Microbulbifer sp. GL-2: one gene and its partner. The protein of the gene in region 1 binds, or shares a complex with, the protein of each later gene. Links are inferred from orthologs where the notes say so. Each region holds a gene or a part of one and is shown on either strand. Other genes may lie near its edges.

The links.
Region 2: the proteins of mfd (region 1) and uvrA are in contact, whole or in part, in a crystal structure (PDB 4DFC), measured with the Escherichia coli proteins. The link is inferred for Microbulbifer sp. GL-2 from one-to-one orthologs.

The regions. Positions count from the first base shown.
Region 1 is NZ_AP019807.1:4,446,693-4,458,088, forward strand. What follows is about bases 7,165-11,232. They hold mfd (transcription-repair coupling factor), read left to right. Parts: upstream 7,165-7,552; coding sequence 7,553-11,032; downstream 11,033-11,232. Other genes in these bases: GL2_RS19275 (glyceraldehyde-3-phosphate dehydrogenase), read right to left, coding at 7,165-7,251; GL2_RS19285 (CsiV family protein), read left to right, coding at 11,163-11,232. In the rest of the region: nqrF (NADH:ubiquinone reductase (Na(+)-transporting) subunit F), read right to left, coding at 1-774; nqrE (NADH:ubiquinone reductase (Na(+)-transporting) subunit E), read right to left, coding at 793-1,353; GL2_RS19255 (NADH:ubiquinone reductase (Na(+)-transporting) subunit D), read right to left, coding at 1,405-2,061; GL2_RS19260 (Na(+)-translocating NADH-quinone reductase subunit C), read right to left, coding at 2,064-2,846; GL2_RS19265 (NADH:ubiquinone reductase (Na(+)-transporting) subunit B), read right to left, coding at 2,839-4,050; GL2_RS19270 (Na(+)-translocating NADH-quinone reductase subunit A), read right to left, coding at 4,053-5,393; more of GL2_RS19275, read right to left, coding at 5,788-7,164; more of GL2_RS19285, read left to right, coding at 11,233-11,396. UniProt on the Escherichia coli protein: Couples transcription and DNA repair by recognizing RNA polymerase (RNAP) stalled at DNA lesions. Mediates ATP-dependent release of RNAP and its truncated transcript from the DNA, and recruitment of nucleotide excision repair machinery to the damaged site.
Region 2 is NZ_AP019807.1:881,772-892,448, forward strand. Bases 5,283-8,631 are described here. They hold uvrA (excinuclease ABC subunit UvrA), read left to right. Parts: upstream 5,283-5,605; coding sequence 5,606-8,431; downstream 8,432-8,631. Other genes in these bases: GL2_RS03935 (mannose-1-phosphate guanylyltransferase/mannose-6-phosphate isomerase), read right to left, coding at 5,283-5,443; GL2_RS03945 (hypothetical protein), read left to right, coding at 8,512-8,631. Also shown: fabB (beta-ketoacyl-ACP synthase I), read left to right, coding at 1-1,076; GL2_RS03920 (sugar nucleotide-binding protein), read right to left, coding at 1,142-1,990; ssb (single-stranded DNA-binding protein), read right to left, coding at 2,005-2,616; GL2_RS03930 (MFS transporter), read right to left, coding at 2,765-3,946; more of GL2_RS03935, read right to left, coding at 4,037-5,282; more of GL2_RS03945, read left to right, coding at 8,632-8,991; 5-oxoprolinase subunit PxpA, read left to right, coding at 9,160-9,909; 5-oxoprolinase subunit PxpB, read left to right, coding at 9,906-10,664; GL2_RS03960 (biotin-dependent carboxyltransferase family protein), read left to right, coding at 10,661-10,677. UniProt on the Escherichia coli protein: The UvrABC repair system catalyzes the recognition and processing of DNA lesions. UvrA is an ATPase and a DNA-binding protein. A damage recognition complex composed of 2 UvrA and 2 UvrB subunits scans DNA for abnormalities.

The DNA of each region.
Region 1 (11,396 bases):
GATCTTGTCACCAGGCTTCAGGCTGAACACGTAGGAAGACATCTGACCCGGCGGCACACCTTCAGTGCGCGGCGGCGGAGTCGCGATACGAATGTTGAACTTAACAACACCTTTCTCTTCCGGGTAGTTGGCCATGGAATAGGCACGTACCACAGGCTCAGTAACCTTGGATTCCAGCTTGAAGAAGCCAAAGTGCTCCCAGTCTCCGCGGTATTGCTCTTCCACATCGAAATCAGCAAATTTTACATGGTGAGCCGGGGCTTCCAGCTGCACGTAACCGCCCGCACGGAAGTCGACGTTTTCACCTTCTGGCAGACGCAGGGTCAGCTCTTTGATGAAGGTGGCTACGTTGGGGTTGGATTCCACAGTGCACTCCCACTGTTTCACACCAAATACTTCTTCCGGTACTTCGATTTCCATGTCTTGCTTAACAGCAACCTGACAGGAAAGGCGCTTACCTTCCTTCGCATCGCGCGGAGTAAAGTGAGCCGCTTCGGTGGGAAGCATATCACCGCCACCGGAGTTAACCTTACACACACACTGCGCACAACTGCCACCACCACCACAGGCAGAGGCCAGGAAAAGGTTGTTGGCAGCCAGGGTTTGCAGCAGTTTGCCGCCGGCCGGTACGGTGAGAGTCTTCTCACCGTTTACCAGGATGTTGACGTTGCCGGTGTTTACCAGGCGCGAGCGGGCCACAAGGATCACCGCCACCAGCGCCAGTACGATGACGGTAAACATCGCTACGCCGAGGATAATTTCAATATTATTCATAGGATTGCCTTCCCCCGCTTAGATGTCGATGCCGCCGAAGGACATGAAACCCAGGGACATCAGACCAACAGTTACGAAGGTAATGCCCAGGCCTTTCAAGCCATCCGGTACATCGCTGTACTTCAGCTTTTCGCGAATACCGGCCAGCGCGGTAATCGCCAGGGCCCAACCGAGGCCAGCGCCAAAGCCGTAGGCAACACTCTCACCGAATGCGTACTCGCGCTCCACCATGAACAGGGAGGCACCCATAATGGCGCAGTTCACAGTAATCAGCGGCAGGAATACACCCAGTGCGTTGTAAAGAGCCGGCACATATTTATCCAGAAACATCTCCAGGATCTGTACCAGCGCTGCGATAACGCCGATGTAAGACAGCAGGCCGAGGAAACTCAGGTCCACGTCGGGATAACCGGCCCAGGCCAGTGCGCCGTCTTTCAGCAGGTAGGTGTAGATCAGGTTGTTCACAGGTACTGTCAGCGTCAGTACCACGATAACCGCTACACCCAGGCCGATCGCAGCTTCGATCTTCTTCGATACGGCAAGGAAGGTACACATGCCGAGGAAGAAGGCCAGCGCCATGTTTTCAACGAAAACAGCGCGGATAATCAAAGAAATATAATGTTCCACGGATCAGGCCTCCTGCGCTTGGGTGTTAGGCGCAATCTTGAACTCATCTTGCTCCACCTGAGCTGGCTTCCAGGCGCGGATTGCCCAAATGAACAGACCGATCAGGAAGAATGCACTGGGCGGCAACAGCAACAGGCCGTTGGGGATATACCAGCCACCGTTACTCACGGTAGTCAGGATATCTACACCGAACAGCTTGCCCGCTCCAAAGAGTTCGCGGATAAAGGCCAGGCCAATCAGGATTACGCTGTAACCCAGGCCATTGCCGAGACCATCGAAGAAGCTGGGCAGCGGCGGGTTCTTCATAGCGAAGGCTTCTGCGCGGCCCATTACGATACAGTTGGTAATGATCAAACCAACGAATACCGACAGCTGTTTGGAGATATCGTAAGCCAGAGCCTTAATCAGCTGGTCCACCAGAATTACCAGAGAGGCAATCACGGTCATCTGTACGATGATACGGATACTGTTCGGGATCTGTTTGCGGATCAGAGATACCGCAACATTGGAACAGGCCACAACCGAAGTCAGGGCGATACACATTACCAGGGTAACCTGCATTGAGCTGGTAACAGCCAGTGCAGAACAGATACCCAGGATCTGCAGCGCGATCGGGTTATTGTTAAAAATTGGGTCTAGCAGAGTTTCTTTGATTTTCATGCTTATGCCTCCCCTGCTTTCAGGTTTTTCAGGAAGGGACCGTAGCCTTGGTTACCCAGCCAGAAGTTCACCAGGTTATCCACGCCCTTGCTGGTCAGAGTCGCACCAGACAAGCCATCCACTTCGTGAATCGCATCGGGGCTGTTGGGGTTAACCTGCCCTTTGATCACGTTGATGTCGACATTGCCATCGGTATCGAAGACTTTCTTGCCAATCCACTGGGCTTTCCAATTGGGATTGTCTACTTCGCCACCGAGTCCTGGAGTTTCCTTGTGCTCGTAGAAGCCGAGGCCTGCTACGGTGTCGAGGTTGTTCTCCAGGGCGATGAAGCCGTACAAGGTGCCCCAGAGGCCGTAGCCACGGATAGGCAGGATTATCTTGTCCAGCTTGCCATCTTTCTCTACCAGGTAAACTTCTTTGGTGTTTTCCCGGCGGATAATTTTGGCTGTGTCCTCATCAGTGGGCAGCTTTTCGCTGGCAGAGGCGATTTTGGAAGCAGCGCGACCGCTACCGCCAGCCGGAGCCTGGTCGGTGAACTTGCCAGTATTCAGGTCGACGTATTTGATCTGAATATCAGCGAAGGCTTTCTCAACTTCGGCTTTACTAGCGTGGGAGTCTTTAAGCAGGCCCCCTGCCATCAGTACATTGCGCTTCATGTCCAGCTCGGCATTAGCCTGCTGGGCAGGCTTCAACATTACCGCCGCAGTGGAAACCACTACGGAGCACACCAGGCACATTACCAGCGCGACAATCAGAGTACCGGTTACGGAATCTTTATTAGCCACGTGCCAACCTCCGTTTGATATTGGACTGCACCACAAAGTGGTCAAACAGCGGAGCGAACAGGTTGGCGAACAGGATCGCCAGCATCATGCCTTCCGGGAAGGCCGGGTTCACTACACGAATCAGGACAACCATCACCCCGATCAGAATGCCGTACCACCAGCGGCCAATATTGGTCATCGCAGCGGATACAGGGTCGGTGGTCATAAAGATCAGACCGAAAGCAAACCCACCAACTACCAGGTGCCAGTACCAGGGTACCTGGAACATCGGGTTGGATTCGGAACCGATCAGGTTGAACATAAAGGCAGTGGCCATCATGCCCAGCAAGGTGCCAGCAACGATACGCCAGCTGGCGATCTTCATGCCCATCAGGATGACACCGGCAATTAAAATAGCCAGGGTAGAGGTTTCACCAATGGAACCATGTATCTTGCCAAAGAAAGCGTCGAACCAGGTCACCTGGCCAACAGCAGCGTTCACGATACCGTTCTGGATACCTTCGCTGGCCATTACAGACAGCGCAGTTGCACCGGTGTAACCATCGACCGCAGTCCATACAGCATCGCCGGACATAGCCGCCGGGTAGGCAAAGAATACAAATGCACGACCGGTGAGTGCCGGGTTGAGGAAGTTTTTACCGGTACCACCGAAGACTTCCTTACCGATTACCACACCAAAGCTGATGCCCATAGCCACCATCCACAGCGGCAAATCCGGTGGACAGGTCAAGGCAAACAGGATGGAGGTTACGAAGAAACCTTCGTTTACTTCGTGACCGCGAACAGCGGCAAACAAGACTTCCCAGATACCGCCAACAATAAAGGTGACCAGGTAAATTGGCAGGAAGTACATAGCCCCATAGACAAAGTTGTCCCACAGGCTTGCCGGGTTATAGGCGGAAACCGCACCAATGATCGCGTGACGCCAGCCAGACAATTCCGGGTTGGCCATTCCTTCAAGAATGGTGTTGGACTGGAAGCCAATATTCCACATGCCGTAGAAGGCGGGGATCATGGCACATGCCCAAACGGTGATCATGATACGTTTCAGGTCGATGCCATCGCGTACATGGGAAGTGGTTCTGGTTTTATCAGCCGGCTGGAACAGGCCGGTATCAATTGCCTCAAAGAGGGCATAGAACTTTTCGAACTTGCCGCCCTTGTGGAATTTCGGTTCGATTGAATCGAGGAATTTACGCAACATACTTACCCCTCCTTCTCAATACGGGTCAGGTTGTCCCGCAAAATGGGGCCGTACTCATACTTGCCCGGACACACAAAAGTGCACAGTGCCAGATCTTCCTCATCCAGCTCCAAAGCACCCAGTTTCTGGGCCATCTCAGTATCACCAACGATCAGCGAACGCAGCAGCTGTGTAGGCAGTACATCCAGAGGCATTACCTTTTCGTAAGTACCAATCGGCACCATGGCACGCTCGGAACCGTTTGTACTGGTAGTGAAATCAAACAGCTTGTTCTTGAACAGGCGCGACAGGTAAACAGGGAATACCGAAAAACGCTTATTGCCGGCACGCAGGTAGTGCAGGAATGGACGCTCACCACCCTCTTCCAAGACGGTTACCTGGTTATGGTAACGTCCCAGATACGCCAAAGAGCCTTCAGCGGTGCGGCCACCAAATACAGAGCCGGAGATAATGCGGTCATCATCACCTTTCAGCTCATCTGCGGTCAAAGCTTCAAGGTTGGCACCGAGCCGGGTGCGCAACAGGCGCGGTTGCTTAGCCTGGGGACCCGCAAGGGAGACTACGCGATCGGTGAACAGCTTACCGGTGCTAAACAGCTTACCGACAGCGATCACATCCTGGTAATTGATAGTGAAGACACTACGGGAGCCGGACACAGGGCGCAAATAATGGATATGAGTACCAGACAGACCTGCCGGGTGGGGGCCTGCAAAGGCTTCGCGGCGGATATTATCGGCACTCGGCACAGGGATATCTGCATCGGGGGCGGTGCAGACGTAAGTGGTTTCCGCCAGTTTGGAAAGAATCTCAACGCCCTGAGAGAAGGCCTTTGGATTCTCGGCGATCACTACTTCCGGGTTAGCAGCCAGCGGGTTGGTGTCCATCGCATTGATAAACACCGCTACCGGTTTCGCATCCACCGCGGGAACACGGCTGAACGGGCGGGTGCGCAGTGCAGTCCACATACCGGACTCAACCAGGTTCTCAACGACCTGCTCACGAGTCAGACTAGACAATTTGTCTACGCTGTAGCTTTGGAACTGTTCAGCTGCATCGCCGTCTATTCCAATCACGACAGATTCAAGTACACGGCGGGCCCCGCGATTAATAGCCACAACACGACCGGCAGCCGGCGAGGTGTAGCGCACCCCTTCGGTTTTCTTATCGCTGAAAAGTAGCTGACCAAGATTGACGCGATCCCCTACAGCCACTGCCATTGTCGGTTTCATCCCGTGGTAATCGGGGCCGAGAACAGCAACGGTCTTGAGCGCAGGTCCTTTGTGGATGACCTGCTCGGGCGCGCCGGATATGGGTAAGTCCAATCCCCGACGGATCTTTCTCATACGCCTATGCCTAAGTTTCTAGTTTAAAAAAATTGCAATATGGCCCGCGAGTCCGGGGTCAGACTGTCAAGCAGTCGACCTCGGACTCGCGGGCCATATTGTGGAATTCCGTGCTGCAGGGGCTTACACCGTATCACCCGTAGGCCGGGCGGAAGGAAGCTAACTATGGTTTGCGCGCGCTAACTTCTCGGCGCACGGTCGCCCCGCAAAATCGCGCGCATTATAAAGACGGGACAGAATCTTTACCAGTCTGGAAGACCCCAAAGTGGCATCAAGATGGGAAATTTTTACTGAAAAAACAGGGATTTGGATTGTTATAGGCGGGCGGCCGCAAGAGCCGCTCCGGCCTTGCAGTCAGCCCCAAGAACCGACTGCAAGATTGGCGACTGACGCCTTAGTCTTTTTTAGGGAACCGCTCGTAACGAACGCCAGCCATATCTTCCAAACAGCGAACTACCTGGCAGCTATAGCCGAACTCGTTGTCGTACCAGCAGTAAAGCACTGCATTCTTACCATCCACGATAGTCGCAGTGGAATCGAATACGCAGGCAACGCGAGAACCAACAAAATCGCTGGACACCACTTCCGGAGAATTGGTGTAGTCGATCTGCTGGCGCAACGGAGAGTGCAGCGCCACTTCGCGCATATACTCGTTCAGCTCTTCCTTGGTGGTCTCTTTACCCAGATTCAGATTAAGAATTGCCATGGAAACATTCGGGGTCGGCACACGAATCGCGTTACCCGTCAGCTTGCCTTTCAGTTCTGGCAGCGCCTTAGCAACGGCCTTGGCCGCACCGGTTTCGGTCAGAACCATATTCAGTGCTGCAGCGCGACCGCGACGTTCACCTTTGTGGTAGTTGTCGATCAGGTTTTGATCGTTGGTGTATGCGTGTACAGTTTCCACGTGGCCGTGCTCAACACCGTAGCCGTCCATCATCGCCTTCAGGACCGGTACGATGGCGTTAGTAGTACAGGAAGCGGCTGACAGCACCTTGTCTTCCGGCTTGATATCGCTGCTATTGATACCGTAAACGATATTCTTAATGTCGCCCTTGCCCGGTGCAGTCAGAAGCACTTTGGAGGCGCCAGGGCTCTGCAGGTGCTGGCTTAGGCCTTCTTCATCGCGCCATACACCGGTGCTGTCAACGATAATCGCATCGTTAATACCGTGCTGGGTGTAATCTACTTCCTGAGGGGAGTTGGCGTAGATGATCTTGATTTCATTGCCATTGCAGATCAGGGAGCCGGTCTCCTCATCTACACGGATAGTACCTTGGAAGGCGCCATGCACGGAGTCACGACGCAGCAGGGAAGCGCGCTTCACCAGATCGTTCGGGGCCTTGCCCTTACGCAGAACAATAGCGCGCAAACGCAGTACATCACCGCTGCCAGCTTTGTCGATCAACAGGCGCGCAACCAGGCGACCAATACGGCCAAAACCGTAGATCACAACATCTTTGGGCTCCGGTAGAGGCGTACCTGCACCCTCGGCATCCGCCAGCTCTTCGCGCACAAAATCGTCAACAGATAGATCGCGTTCATCGCGCATAAACTTGTTGGTCAGGGTTCCCAGGTCAATATGTACAGGACCCAGGTCCAACTTACAGATGGCTTCGAGCACGGGGAAGGTTTCAAACTCAGAGAGTTCGTTTTCCTCAACCTGACGCACAAAGCGATGTGCCTTCATAATGCTCAAAACTGAGCGATTAACCAGGTTGCGGCCGTACATATAAATACCGACGTTTTGCTCGCGGTTGAGCTTTCCTATCATCGGGATCATGGATTCGGCCAGCGCTTCACGCTGTTTCCAGTCCTTGAAAAAGTCCGCGGGCTTCGGTCGCTTCTGAGTCACTGTCAACACCTCTGCAATGTGTTAGATAGGCGGGGAATCACGGCCCGGAAACACTCGGGGCCGTGTGGCTGCGCATTATCAGTATTCAACTATTGCTACGCAACTGGACAAAAAAAAACCTAAAAAATGTAGTAAAACTACCTTTTTATCATTTACCCGGACAATGCCGCACAATCTCCCAAAAAGCGTAGCCGTTCGCGACCAGAACTACTGGCGCGGTTAACATAGACTGCAGTTCACCCCTTTCGCGGCTACAATAGCCGCCCCTGGCACCACAGCAAACGAAAGCGCGGATATATAAGGAAAGATGACCGATATACAGCCCCTGACTCCCCCAAAGTTTCGCAGCAGCAATGACCGGCAATTCTGGGGACAACTGCATGGCGCAGCGGCCGCGCTCGCCCTTTTAAACGCCGCACGCAACAGCACATCCCCAACGCTGTTGATTACACGCGACAGCCTCGAGGCGCACCGTTTAGAGGTACAACTGAAATTTTTTAACAAGGCTCGGGGAGATAGCGCCACGGAAGACGCCTTTGAGATCTTCCATTTTCCCGACTGGGAAATCCTGCCCTACGATACCTTTTCACCCCACCAGGACATTATCTCGGACCGCCTGGCAACTCTATACCGGATGCCGAAGATGGGTAGCGGCATTGTTATAGTGCCCGTAAGCACCCTGATGCACCGCTTGCCCCCCTGTGATTATGTAGCTGGCAATGCCCTGATTCTGAATGAGGGGCAGCAATATGATATCGACACCCAGCGGCGCCTGCTGGAGCAGGTGGGCTACCACTGCGTAGACACCGTCTACGAACATGGCGAATTTGCCGTGCGCGGCTCGCTGATGGATATATTCCCAATGGGCAGCCCCCTGCCATATCGTATTGATCTGTTTGATGATGAGATCGAATCCCTACGCACTTTCGACCCGGAAACCCAGCGCACCGTAGATAAAGTGGAAACCATTCACTTACTACCCGCACGGGAATTTCCACTGCATAAAGCCGGCCTCTCCGGCTTCCTGCAGAACTGGCACGAACAATTTGAGGCGGACCCGAGCCTGGTGCCCATCTACCAGGACATCAGTGCAGGCATTGCTCCTGCAGGTATCGAGTATTACCTGCCCCTATTTTTCGATAATCAATGTGCGAGCCTGTTCGACTATCTCCCTGAGAGCAGCCAGGCTTTTGTGCAGGGAGACGTACAGGCTCCTATTGAAAGTTTCTGGCGCGAAGTCAGCAATCGTTATGAAAGCCGCCGCGGCGACCTTACCCGCCCGATATTGCAGCCTCGCCAAATCCTGCTCGATATCGACGAATTCAACAGCGCCCTCAAATCGATGCCCAGAGTTATCTTCTCTGCCGAGACGCTGCCGGAGAACCAGGGTAACTACAACTTTGCCACCAAGGTGCCGCCGAGCCTGCCTGTAGACGGTAAAGCTGAACAACCAATGGCTGCCCTGGATAGCTACCTGCTCGATTATTCCGGGCGGATACTCTTCTGTGCCGAAAGTGGCGGGCGCCGCGAAGCCTTACTGGAACTGTTAAAGGGTATACATCTGAGTCCGCCCACGTTCACCAGTTGGGAGGATTTCCTGCACAGTGAGGAACCTGCAGGCATCACGGTAGCCCCTCTGGATCAGGGCTTGCTACTTACAGACCCCGCTATCAACTTAATCGCTGAACCGCAGCTGTTTGGTGAGCGAGTACTACAGCAGCGGCGCCGCAAAAAAGCTAAAGACGATGCCGATAATGCAGTTAAAAACCTGGCGGAACTGCGCATTGGGGCTCCGGTAGTACATATTGATCACGGCGTTGGGCGCTATCGCGGTCTGCAGCACTTGGAGATCGACGGGCAGCCTGCAGAATTCCTGACTCTGGAATATGCCAACGAGGCCAAGCTCTATGTACCTGTGGCCAGTCTGCACTTGATCAGCCGCTATTCAGGAGCTGATGAAGCCCTGGCCCCCTTGCACAAAATGGGCAGCGAGCAGTGGCAGAAAGCCAAGCGCAAGGCCGCCGAAAAAGTGCGCGATGCCGCCGCCGAACTCCTGGATATTTATGCGCGTCGGGAAGCCCGTGTCGGCCATGCCTTTGCCGACCCCAAACTTGCCTATCGCGAATTCTCTGCGGGCTTCCCTTTTGAGGAAACACCAGACCAGCAACAGGCTATCGAATCCGTGGTCGGCGATATGTTGTCGAAAAAACCCATGGATCGCCTGGTCTGCGGCGATGTGGGCTTTGGCAAGACTGAAGTTGCCATGCGCGCAGCTTTCGTCGCCGCCCATGCCGGTAAACAAGTGGCTATGCTGGTACCCACCACCCTACTTGCGCAACAGCATTTTCAGTCTCTCCAAGACCGCTTTGCCGACTGGCCTATTAATATTGAAGTGATCTCACGTTTCCGCTCAGGCAAGGAAGTGGACAGCGTGAAAGAAAAAGTGGCAAGCGGCAAAGTGGATATCCTGGTTGGCACCCATAAACTACTGCAGAGTGACCTGGACTTTAAAAATCTGGGATTACTGATCATCGACGAGGAGCACCGCTTCGGCGTACGCCAGAAAGAGCGGCTCAAGAGCCTGCGTGCCGAGGTGGACATTCTCAACCTGACCGCCACCCCGATCCCACGTACTTTAAATATGGCTATGGCCGGCATTCGCGACCTCTCCATAATCGCCACCCCGCCAGCGCGACGCCTATCGGTGAAAACCTTCGTGCGCGAGCGCGACGAAGCCCTGGTAAAGGAGGCAATTCTCCGCGAGATATTGCGTGGCGGCCAGGTGTACTTCCTTCACAATGAGGTCAAAAGTATTGAGCGCACCGCCCGCGAACTTCAGGAGCTGATACCCGAGGCCCGTATTGGGATCGGTCACGGGCAAATGCGCGAACGCGAGCTGGAGCAGGTCATGAGTGACTTCTACCACAAGCGTTTCAATGTACTGGTATGCACTACTATTATCGAGACCGGTATCGACATCCCCACCGCCAATACCATTCTGATTGAGCGCGCGGACAAATTTGGCCTGGCCCAGTTGCACCAGTTGCGCGGACGTGTGGGACGCTCTCACCACCAAGCCTATGCTTACCTGATGACCCCCAATAAGCGCTCAATGACTAACGACGCCATCAAACGCCTGGAGGCCATCAGCGAGGCCCAGGACCTTGGTGCAGGCTTTACCCTGGCTACCCACGATCTCGAAATCCGCGGAGCTGGCGAACTTCTTGGCGAAGAGCAGAGCGGACAGATTCAGAGTGTCGGATTCAACCTTTATATGGAAATGCTGGACCAGGCGGTGAAGGCTATTCGCGAAGGACGCACACCAAATATCGATGAACCGCTAGAATCACCCGCAGTGGATGTGAACCTGCGGGTACCAGCACTGATTCCCGAAGACTACCTGCCTGACGTGCATGGCCGTCTGATGATGTACAAACGCATCGCCAATGCCGCCGATCGCCAGCAGCTCAAAGAGTTGCAGGTGGAGATGATCGATCGCTTTGGCCTGCTGCCCGAACCTGTGAAACACCTGTTCCGCACCACGGAAATCAAGCTGAAGGCAGATAAGATGGGCATTCGCAAGCTAGAAGCCTCTACAGTACGCGGCCGCATTGAGTTCGCCGAGAATACCCAGGTGGACCCTCTGACGCTGGTGAAGTTGGTGCAGACCCAGCCGGGACGCTATCAACTCGCAGGAGCCAACCAGCTGAACTTCAGCCTCGACGAGCAGGGTCCCGACCGGAAGCTGCAGGAAATTAACGAAGTACTGGAGCGGCTGGCACAGTGATATTATCCGGCAGTCAGTGAGGTGGTCGATCGACAGGGGCTAAGCCCCCTGCCAAAATCACCAACACCGATAACTGGCTGCCGGCCGCTATTCCAGGTACCCACAATAGAATGATGACAAGTGGTAACTCATGACCATGACCATGACCATGACAAGGATAACCCGCCTCTGCTCCGCCCTGGCACTGTCCCTCGCTGCTGCGGGCTCCCAGGCTGCCAACTATGCCGGAAGCACTTTCGAAATCGAGATGATTATCTTCGAGCGCCCCCAGGGCATGGCGCACACGAGCGAAAACTGGCCGGCAAGTCCGCGCCTTGAATACCCTTCCCGCTGGGTCGACTTCGACACCCGCAAGGAAAGCTCA
Region 2 (10,677 bases), 3.6 Mb from region 1 along the record:
GCCCTGTGGATATCGACTTCAAGGAGCACATCGATAGAAAGCAACTCCGCTTTATGGGAGATGCCGCTGCCTACGCGTATATCGCCATGCGCGAGGCTATCGACATGTCAGGCCTGCAGGAGCGCGAAATATCCAACCCGCGCTCGGGCATTGTAATGGGCTCAGGTGGCACATCCACACAACAGATTATCGATGCCGCTCACACTCTTAAGACGAAAGGGGTGAGACGTGTTGGTGCCTACCGGGTACCTCAGGTCATGAACAGCACTGTATCCGCCTGCCTCGCTACTCCTTTTAAAATTAAAGGGGTCAACTACAGCATTTCCTCTGCATGTGCCACCAGTGCGCACTGCATTGGACACGGGGCCGAGCTGATCCAGATGGGTAAGCAAGACGTTGTCTTTGCCGGAGGCGGTGAGGAACTCGCCTGGAGCCTTACCCACTTATTCGATGCCATGGGCGCACTCTCAAGCAAATATAACGATGAGCCCACCAAGGCCTCCCGCCCCTACGATGCCGAACGCGACGGTTTTGTAATTGCTGGCGGTGGCGGCTGCTTGGTATTGGAAGAGATGGAACACGCCGTTGCGCGCGGCGCCACTATCTATGCAGAGCTGACCGGTTATGGGGCAACCTCTGACGGCTACGATATGGTCGCCCCCAGCGGGGAAGGTGCAACCCGTTGTATGCAGCAGGCGCTCGCAGGTATGGATGGCAAAGGCCTGCAGGGTAACGTGGATTACATCAATACCCACGGTACCTCAACCCCCGTTGGAGATATAGCTGAGCTGAAAGCAATGCGCGAAGTCTTCGGCGACAAGGTTCCGGCATTTGCCTCAACCAAGTCGCTAACAGGCCACTCCCTCGGTGCCGCCGGTGTTCAAGAGGCTATTTACAGCCTGCTGATGATGCAAAACAACTTTATCGCCGCATCCGCCAATGTAGACAAACTGGACCCAGCAGCCGAGGGTATGGACCTGGTCACCAACATTCGCGACTGTGATATCAAACGAGCCATGTCCAACAGTTTTGGTTTTGGTGGCACCAACGCCTGCCTGATCTTCGACAAAGTCTGATGGATTAAGACGAGTTAATAAAAAGGCGCCTAATGGCGCCTTTTTATTATTGAGGGTATCTGAACCTACACAGACTTCTCCGCCCCCAAACGCTCCAGCCAAAGCTCTACCTGCCGGGTAAGTCCCTGGCGCCAACTATGTTGCTGGATACCAAAAACGTCACGCAACTTGCCACAAGCAAGTACAACACTTCGATCTCTCTGGTCTGAATCCTCCAGCGTACTCAGCTGCGCAAACCGCTCTTCATCGTGGAATGATTGCGCCCGCTCCACAACTTCCAATGCAAATTCAATAGCAGTGCAACTATCCGAACTTCCGTAGTGATAAATCCCTGAGACACTGGCACCACTAGCCAATTGTTGTGCAGCTGCTACCGTCACACGAGCCATATCGAGAACAGTGACAGGGTTACCATTATTGAGACCATCCAACTCGAGGGGTTCTCCCGCTACAAAGCCGCGCAACACCCGCCCAAGAAGGGCGTCCTGGTTGCTGTCCACCATCCAGCCAAACCGCAGGATAGCCAGGTTCTCCAAATCACCCAGGGCGCGCTCACACGCCAACCACTGACGCCCACTACGGGCCTGCGGATCCGCCACTTCGTCCTCATCATATCTGCGTTGCTCACCACCGGCGAAAACCTGATAGGAAGAAAGGTGAATAACATGCTGGCAGGGGCTTCCAGCTAACTGCTTAGCCACCTGCAAGGCTTCAGGCATGCCCTGGTCATCAGCACAGGCTGAAGCATTAATTGCAATTGCTCCAGGACGCAGCTGGTCGAGTTCTGTGGGTGATAGTTGCTGCACACGAAATCCGGCGCGCTGCAGACGTTTCTGCAGCGCGCCGTCGATATCGTTACCGGCAGTAATGACCGCGACCGTATCCGGCTTGTAGCCGGTATGTAGATCAGACACTGGATAGACCAGTCTTAGAAGGGAATATCGTCGTCAAAGCTGTTATCGAAGCCTCCAGTGGCCCCCTGGTTGGGCTGCTGCTGAGGCTGCTGCTTGTTGGATGGCGCCATCGGTGATGGGGCTGTGCGCCCTTGTGCAAAAGAGTCCTGGCTGCCTTGCTGGTAGCCTCCCTGGAAACCACCCTGCTGTTCGTAGCCCCCCTGGCCTCCGCCCACAGACTGACCGCCCATACCTGCAGCACCCATTCCAGCACCACCCATACCCTGGCCAAAACCGCCCTGCTCTCCACGTCCGTCGAGCATCTGCATTTCACTGGCAACAATCTCGGTAGTGTAGCGGTCCTGGCCGCTATTCTTGTCCTGCCATTTACGGGTGCGCAATGAGCCCTCAATGTACACTTTAGAGCCCTTACGCAAGTACTCACCGGCAATCTCAGCCAGGCGGTTGAAGAACACCACTCGGTGCCACTCGGTTCGCTCCTGCTGCTGTCCGGTCTGCTTGTCCTTCCAGCTCTCACTCGTGGCCAGGCTCACATTGGTGACAGCACCGCCACTCGGCATATATTTGGTTTCCGGATCGTTTCCCAGATTACCGATCAGAATTACTTTATTGATCCCCCTGGCCATAGCCCTCTCCTCTCTTCGCCCCAGGTCCGACCCAGGTAATAATCATTCAAAAATTAAAAATGTGAGTTCACTCACATCGACAATGCGTGGTCACCCAGAATGGCAACCAGTGTATTTTTATCCAGCAGCATACAACAGACACCACCAGTTAGTAAGCACTACCCTCTCGGGCATCTGACGCTCGTTCACGCAGCAACCACCAGAGTAAAATCCAGGCCAGCAGTACGATAAAGCCAAGCCATGCCACTGCACCGGCACCCCCAAGACCAAACAGGTAGCCGCCCAGACTTCCACCAACAAAAGTGCCGAAAAACTGCAAAGTAGCGTAGAGCCCCGAAGCGGCACCACGGGCATCCTCAGGTGCTTTGCGGGTCAACTGTGCAGGTAACAGAGCTTCAAGCAGGTTGAAACCGGTAAAGAAAATCCCCAACAGCAATACTACAGCTACAGGACCATTCATCGGCAACAATGCCGCGCTGCCCCCGGCCAGGGCAACACAGGCGAAGTTCAAAGCCGTGCCAGCCTTACCGCTGCGCTCAGCCACCCGCATCAGGGGCAACATCAGAATGAAAGTACCCAGCATTAGCGGGCCGTATAGCTTCCAGTGCTCCTCTGCCGGCCATCCAAGCCTGTCGACCAGCACCAGCGGCAACGCAACGAACATGGCAGTCAACAAAAGGTGGGAAAAGAAAGCCCCAGAAACCAATCTCCAGGTAAGGCCGTTGCTTAGAACCTTGCGAAAACCACCACTAAAAACCGCCGGGCGCTTTGCGACTTGGGGAGTCGGCACTATTCGCCAGACTAACAGCATCCCCAGTACAGCCAACCCCGAGGTAAGCCAGAAAATAGCCGGCAGGCCACCAGCTCCCGCAAGTGCCGGGCCAAGTATCACTGCCAACATAAACGCCACACCGATGGATGCCCCGATCACAGCCATTGCTATGCCCCGCTTCTCATCCCGCGTGAGATCGGCAACCAAGGCCATGACCGCCGCGGCAATAGCACCACAACCCTGCAGAATTCTGCCCACAATCAGGCCGTAGACCGAATCTGTCTGCGCGGCAACCACACTGCCAATGGCAAACAGGGCCAGACCGGTATAGATAACAGGTTTGCGGCCCCAGCGGTCAGAAAGAAGCCCCAAGGGAATCTGCAATAGTGCCTGGCTCAGTCCATAGGCGCCCATGGCCAGGCCCAGCAGCATCGGTGTGCTATCGCGGTAGCCTTCACCGTAAACTGTGAGAACCGGCAGCACCATAAACAGGCCGAGCATACGAAAGACATAAAGGGAAGCCAGCCCGCCCAGGGCCCGGCGCTCAATGGAATTCATGCAGTTCCCGGAACAGCGTCAAATTGGGCGCGCATTGTACAGCGCACAGCCGCCAGGCTGTAGGGGAAGCCGTACAAGTTTTGGGCATTTCTAACCACGGCCATAGTCATCATCAAAGCGAACGATATCATCCTCCCCGAGATAGCTACCGGATTGGACCTCTATAAGCTCGAGGGGAATGGTTCCCGGGTTTTCCAGTCTATGTACCACCCCCAGAGGGATGTAGGTGGACTGATTCTCAGTAATCAACAACTCTTCATCACCGCGGGTAACCTTGGCAGTACCGCGCACCACGATCCAGTGTTCGGCCCGGTGATGATGCATTTGCAGGGACAGCTGCTGCCCCGGCTTGACCACAATACGCTTTACCTGGAAGCGTGGCCCAGCATCAATAGAATCGTAATAGCCCCAGGGCCGATCGACTTTGCGATGGCGCCGAGCCTCACTGCGCCCGGAGCGCTTGAGGCTGCTCACAAGCTTCTTAACATCCTGTACCCGCTGCTTTTCGGCGATCAACAGGGCATCATCAGTATCGACAACCACCAGGTCTTTCACACCTAATAGGCTAACCAGACGACTCTCCGCCCGCACAAGACAGCTTTCACTATCCTGCAGCAAGACATCTCCCTGCAGCAGATTGTCATCGGCATCCCGCTCCGCCAGTTCCCAGAGTCCGAGCCAGGAACCCACATCGCTCCAACCCGCGTCCATAGGCACCACCGCAGCGGACTCGGTGGGCTCCATCACCGCATAATCCACCGACTCTTTAGCGCAGGCTGCAAAGGCTTCCCCGTCCACCCGGGTAAAATCCAAATCCCGGACAGCGCCTTCAAAAGCCCTGCGGCAAGCATCGAGAATATCGCTCCGGTGTTCTTTTAGCTCCTCCAGATAACGAGAAGCCCGGAACAGAAACATGCCACTATTCCAGGAGTATTCTCCACCAGCCAGATAGGACTCAGCAGTATTCGTATCCGGCTTTTCGACAAATTCCGCCACTCTCCACGCTTCAGCAGCCAAAACCTCTCCACGGCGAATGTAGCCATAGCCGGTTTCGGCCCGGGTCGGCACAATACCAAAGGTTACCAGGTGCCCGAGCCCCGCCAGGGTCTGTGCCGTCTGCGCTGCTTTCTGAAAAGCTGTCACATCAGCCACGACATGATCTGCCGGCAACACGAGCAGCAATGGGTCCTCACCAGCCTCCAATGCCGCTAGCGCCGCGAGAGCGATAGCCGGCGCCGTATTGCGTGCACAGGGCTCCAGTAGGATCGTCTGGGCTCCATGGCCAATCTCCTGCAGCTGTTCTGCTGCGGCAAAACGATGCTCCTCATTGCACACTAAAATGGGGGCCTGCAACTGCTGTATACCCTCCAGCCGTCGCACCGTAGCCTGCAGCATGGTTTCGCTGCCGATTAATGGCAGAAATTGCTTGGGGTAGGCCTCACGGGAGAGTGGCCACAAGCGGGAGCCTGTACCACCGCAGAGAATTACAGGGATCATCACTTCAACTTTTCTTCTGGCTGTTGGAAATTTGCGACAGACGATTTTGGCACATCGGGTGGCGAGTTTATACTTGACCGTTTTTCCGGCACCGCAGTTGTGATCGCCCTGAGCGGAGCAAGTCCGAGACCCGGCCCAGTATCATCAGCAGATAGGTAGAGCGTGGACACGATTTATGTAAGGGGTGCGCGCACCCACAACCTGAAGAATATCGATCTCGACATTCCCCGCGACAAACTGATCGTGATTACCGGGCTGTCTGGCTCCGGTAAATCCTCCCTGGCATTCGACACACTCTATGCCGAGGGCCAGCGCCGCTATGTGGAGTCCCTTTCCACCTATGCGCGCCAGTTCCTATCGATGATGGAGAAGCCGGATGTCGATACCGTGGAGGGGCTGTCACCAGCAATATCCATTGAGCAGAAATCCACCTCCCACAATCCGCGCTCGACTGTAGGCACTATCACTGAGATATATGACTACCTCAGGCTGCTGTTTGCGCGTGTAGGCGAGCCTCGTTGCCCGGAGCATGATGAGCCTCTTCAGGCCCAAACCATAAGCCAGATGGTGGATCAGGTATTAGCTCTACCGGAGGGCAGCAAAATTATGCTGCTTGCTCCAGTGGTTCGGGACCGCAAGGGTGAACACCAGCATGTGTTCGAACAACTGCGTCGCGACGGCTTTGTGCGCGCGCGTATCGACGGCGTGACCTGCGACCTGGACGATACCCCAAAGTTGGATAAACGTCGTAAGCATACTGTGGAAGTGGTAGTTGACCGCTTTAAAGTACGTAAAGACCTGCAGTTGCGCCTGGCTGAATCCTTCGAGACCGCCCTGAATCTCACTGATGGTATTGCCTCTATCAGCTTTATGGATGGTGATCAGGAAGAACGCCTATTCTCCGCCCGCCACGCCTGCCCAGTGTGTGACTATTCACTGGACGAGCTTGAACCGCGCCTGTTTTCCTTCAACAACCCTGCCGGTGCCTGCCCCAGCTGTGATGGCTTGGGAGTTAAGCAGTTCTTCGATGAAGACAAGGTAATCCTCGATCAGGAGAGCAGTATCTCCGAAGGCGCAATCCGAGGCTGGGACCGTCGTAATATTTACTACTACCATATGCTCGACTCCCTCGCCGAGCATTATGGCTTCGATCTCGACAAACCATGGAAAAAACTGCGCAAAACCCACCGCAAGGTTATTTTGCAAGGCAGCGGCGACGAAGAGATTGACTTCAGCTATGTCAACGATCGCGGTGACGTCACCGTGCGGCAGCACACCTTTGAGGGCATTATCCCCAACTTCCAGCGTCGCTACCGGGATACCGAATCCCAATCGGTGCGCGAAGAGCTGGCGAAATATCTGAGCACACAGAAATGTCCCGAGTGCCTTGGCACCCGCCTGCGCCGTGAGGCGCGCCATGTCTTTGTGGACAACCGTACCCTCGCTCAAGTCACCGAATTGCCAGTGGGTGATGCCTTTGAATACTTCGATCACCAACTCACCTTCAAAGGCGCTCAAAAAGAAATTGCCGATAAAATCCTCAAGGAATTGCGCGATCGCTTCCGCTTCCTGGTAGACGTGGGCCTCAATTACCTGACCCTGAACCGCAGTGCAGAAACATTATCCGGCGGTGAAGCCCAGCGCATCCGCCTCGCAAGTCAGATCGGCGCCGGCCTTGTCGGTGTGATGTATATCCTCGACGAGCCTTCCATTGGCTTGCACCAGCGGGATAACGAGCGTCTATTGAATACCCTCACTCATCTACGAGATATCGGTAATACAGTGATCGTCGTTGAGCACGATGAAGACGCGATCCGTAGTGCCGACTTTATTGTCGATATCGGCCCCGGTGCTGGCGTGCATGGCGGAGAAGTGGTCGCCTCCGGGACCGCCGATAAAATTGCCAAGTGCAAGCAATCCCTAACCGGACAATATCTCTCCGGTAAAAAGAAAATTGCCATACCAGAGGAGCGCTATATCCCTGATCCGGACTATATGCTCCACCTTGAAGGCGCCAGTGGCAACAATTTACAAAATGTAGACCTGGAAATTCCAGTGGGGCTATTTACCTGTGTGACCGGTGTTTCCGGCTCAGGCAAGTCCACTTTGATCAATACCACCCTATACCCACTTGCAGCTACAGCGCTGAATAAGGCCACCACCCTGAAGGCAGCTCCATACAAGGCTGTTCACGGGCTTGAGTACTTCGATAAGTGTGTAGACATAGACCAGAGCCCCATCGGACGCACACCCAGATCCAACCCGGCTACCTACACCGGTATCTTCACCCCTATTCGCGACCTCTTCGCCGGCACACAGGAGGCTCGCTCCCGAGGTTATAAACCCGGCCGCTTTAGCTTTAATGTTAAAGGCGGACGCTGTGAGGCCTGCCAGGGCGATGGGGTGATTAAGGTGGAAATGCACTTCCTGCCCGATGTCTATGTGCCCTGCGATACCTGCCACGGTAAACGTTATAACCGTGAAACCTTAGAAGTGCATTACAAGGGCAAAAATATCCACGAAGTTTTGGAAATGACCGTGGAAGATGCGCGGGAGTTTTTCGACCCAGTACCGGCGATCGCCAAAAAACTGCAAACCCTAATGGATGTCGGGCTCGCCTATATCAAACTGGGCCAAGCGGCCACTACACTCTCGGGTGGTGAAGCACAGCGGGTGAAGCTCTCTCGTGAGCTATCCAAGCGCGATACCGGGCAAACCTTGTATATCCTCGACGAGCCCACTACCGGCTTACATTTTGCGGACATCCAATTATTGCTGGACGTTTTACATCGCCTACGTGATCACGGGAATACGATTGTTGTTATCGAGCACAACTTAGACGTTATCAAAACCGCAGACTGGATCGTGGATCTGGGCCCAGAAGGCGGTTCTGGCGGCGGGCAAATTATTGCAGCAGGAACGCCAGAGGATGTTACGGGAATCGGCGCGTCCCATACCGGTCGATTCCTAAAACCGATGCTTGGGTGATCAACTCTACGGAGCTGGATCACGATCTGGCTCCTATATCAATAAAACGATCGAATATCTGCCACAACGGAAAGTGGAAAATGATAAAAAAAATAGATCAACAAAAGCTAAACTTAATTATTGCTCTATGCGCAATGATGATTTCCATTGCCTCCTTCTATGCTACTTATCTGCAGGCCAAAGCAGCAAATAAACAAGTCAAAATAATGACCATGCCTGTAATTCAATTTTCACAGAGTAATTACGACCTTGAAGCTGACAAACCATCAATTTATTTTGAACTTTACAATGTGGGATCAAGCCCAGCTCTGCTGAAGGATTTCAACATCAACTATGAGCAATCTACCTATCATACCGCCAGGGAATTTCTGAATGCCTGCTGCCAACAAGAATATCAGGAGTTCACAAAAAAACTGACAGATGATGACGGCGCCTCCAACCTAGACAAAGGAAATATACTTACCTCAACTTTATCCAACAGCTTAATGCCAGCGAACTCCAAGCGCCGAATCTTTGCATTACTTTATGGTGAGCGTTCTTACGATCTCTGGAAAAGCTAAACAAAGAAAGAGGAAAAATTTCAGTCGATTTCTGTTTCTGCTCACCTTTGGGTGGATGCTATCACTCTAACAATGAAGGAGCCTCCATGGAAATTGAAGCATGCCCTACCAACCACAACTAAATATTGATTGTTAAACAGAATTTTCTCTAATCAAGAGCTGTGACGAATGGAAATCGATATCAACTGTGACTTGGGCGAAGGATCTGATTTGACCAGCTGTGAGAGGGATGCGCTAATTATGCCCTTCATCTCACGCTGCAATATTGCCTGCGGCGCCCATGCAGGCACGCCCGCGATTATGCGCAGGTCTCTTGAAAATGCACTGCAAAATAACTTAATAATCGGCGCTCACCCCGGGTATCCTGATCGAGAAAATTTTGGACGAAAGTCTATTAAAGTTCCACTCAGTGAATTACTTAACTCCATACACGAGCAAATTGAACGATTACAAAACCTCACCCGTGAAGCTGGAACAAAACTCGACCATATAAAACTGCATGGCGCTTTATATAACGATGTCGAAGCAAATATGGATTTAGCAGAGGAGATAATTGCCTTACTCTCCAGAGAATATCCATCCTTAAAAATTATCGGACTCGCCAATGCTGCAATGGAAGCTGTAGCCACCAAGCAAAGTCGTATATTCTATCGGGAAGGCTTTATAGACCGGCAATATTTAAATACAGGAAGACTTGCTCCACGTTCGCTACCAGGCTCTGCTCTCAGTGACATAGATAACTGCCTGGAACGAGCTGTGGCTCTGGCAAAAGGGAGCAGCTTTACAAGCTATCACGGCACTCCCCTACAATTTTCCGTTGACACCATTTGCTTACATGGTGACAACCCAGAAGCAGTAAATATTGCCCAGAGACTAGCTAGTTACCTGCAACTAAACGGATTGAGCATACACTCGTGACGGCATCCCTGCACAAACCCCACCTGCAGAAGCCCGACTTTAACATTACTGCAAATGGGGATTGTGCGTTAGATATACGCTTCTCCGCTGAGCCTAGTGAAGAACTTAGTCGCTATATTATTGGGCTACGACAATATATCCAGGAACAGGGCCCCGACGATCTTATCGATCTTATCCCCGCCTACCAATGCCTGACTATTAGTTTTGATCCACTGACTCACGAAAGCGAGTCGCTTTCACAAGAGCTGCGAGCATTAACCCAGAAGTACCTCAAAATCCCCGCAAAGTTAGACAGAGACTCACGCATTATTCGAATTCCCGTATGCTATGAAGAGGCCTTTGCCCCGGATATGCATATGTTAAGTGAGCATACCGGCCTGACTCCCAAGCAAGTTGCCCGGCTACATACAGACACTGCCTATTTAGTGCATATGCTGGGCTTTTCGCCGGGCTTCTTGTATCTCGGCGGACTGGATCCCAGGCTGCACTGCCCTCGCAAGGAAAAACCTAGACTGCGAGTTCCCGCAGGAGCTGTTGGTATCGGTGGCAACCAAACAGGAATTTACCCACAAGCTACAGCGGGGGGCTGGCAGATTATCGGACAGACCCCTTTAAGATTATTCCAGCCCAGCAGCGACTCCCCCTTTATTGCGGAGCCCTTGGACATCGTAAAATTCTATTCTATCGGTAAGTCTGAATTCGAGACCATTGCACAGCAAGCACAATATGAGAGTGCCAAGGAAAGGCCCATATGAGTATCCACTTTAT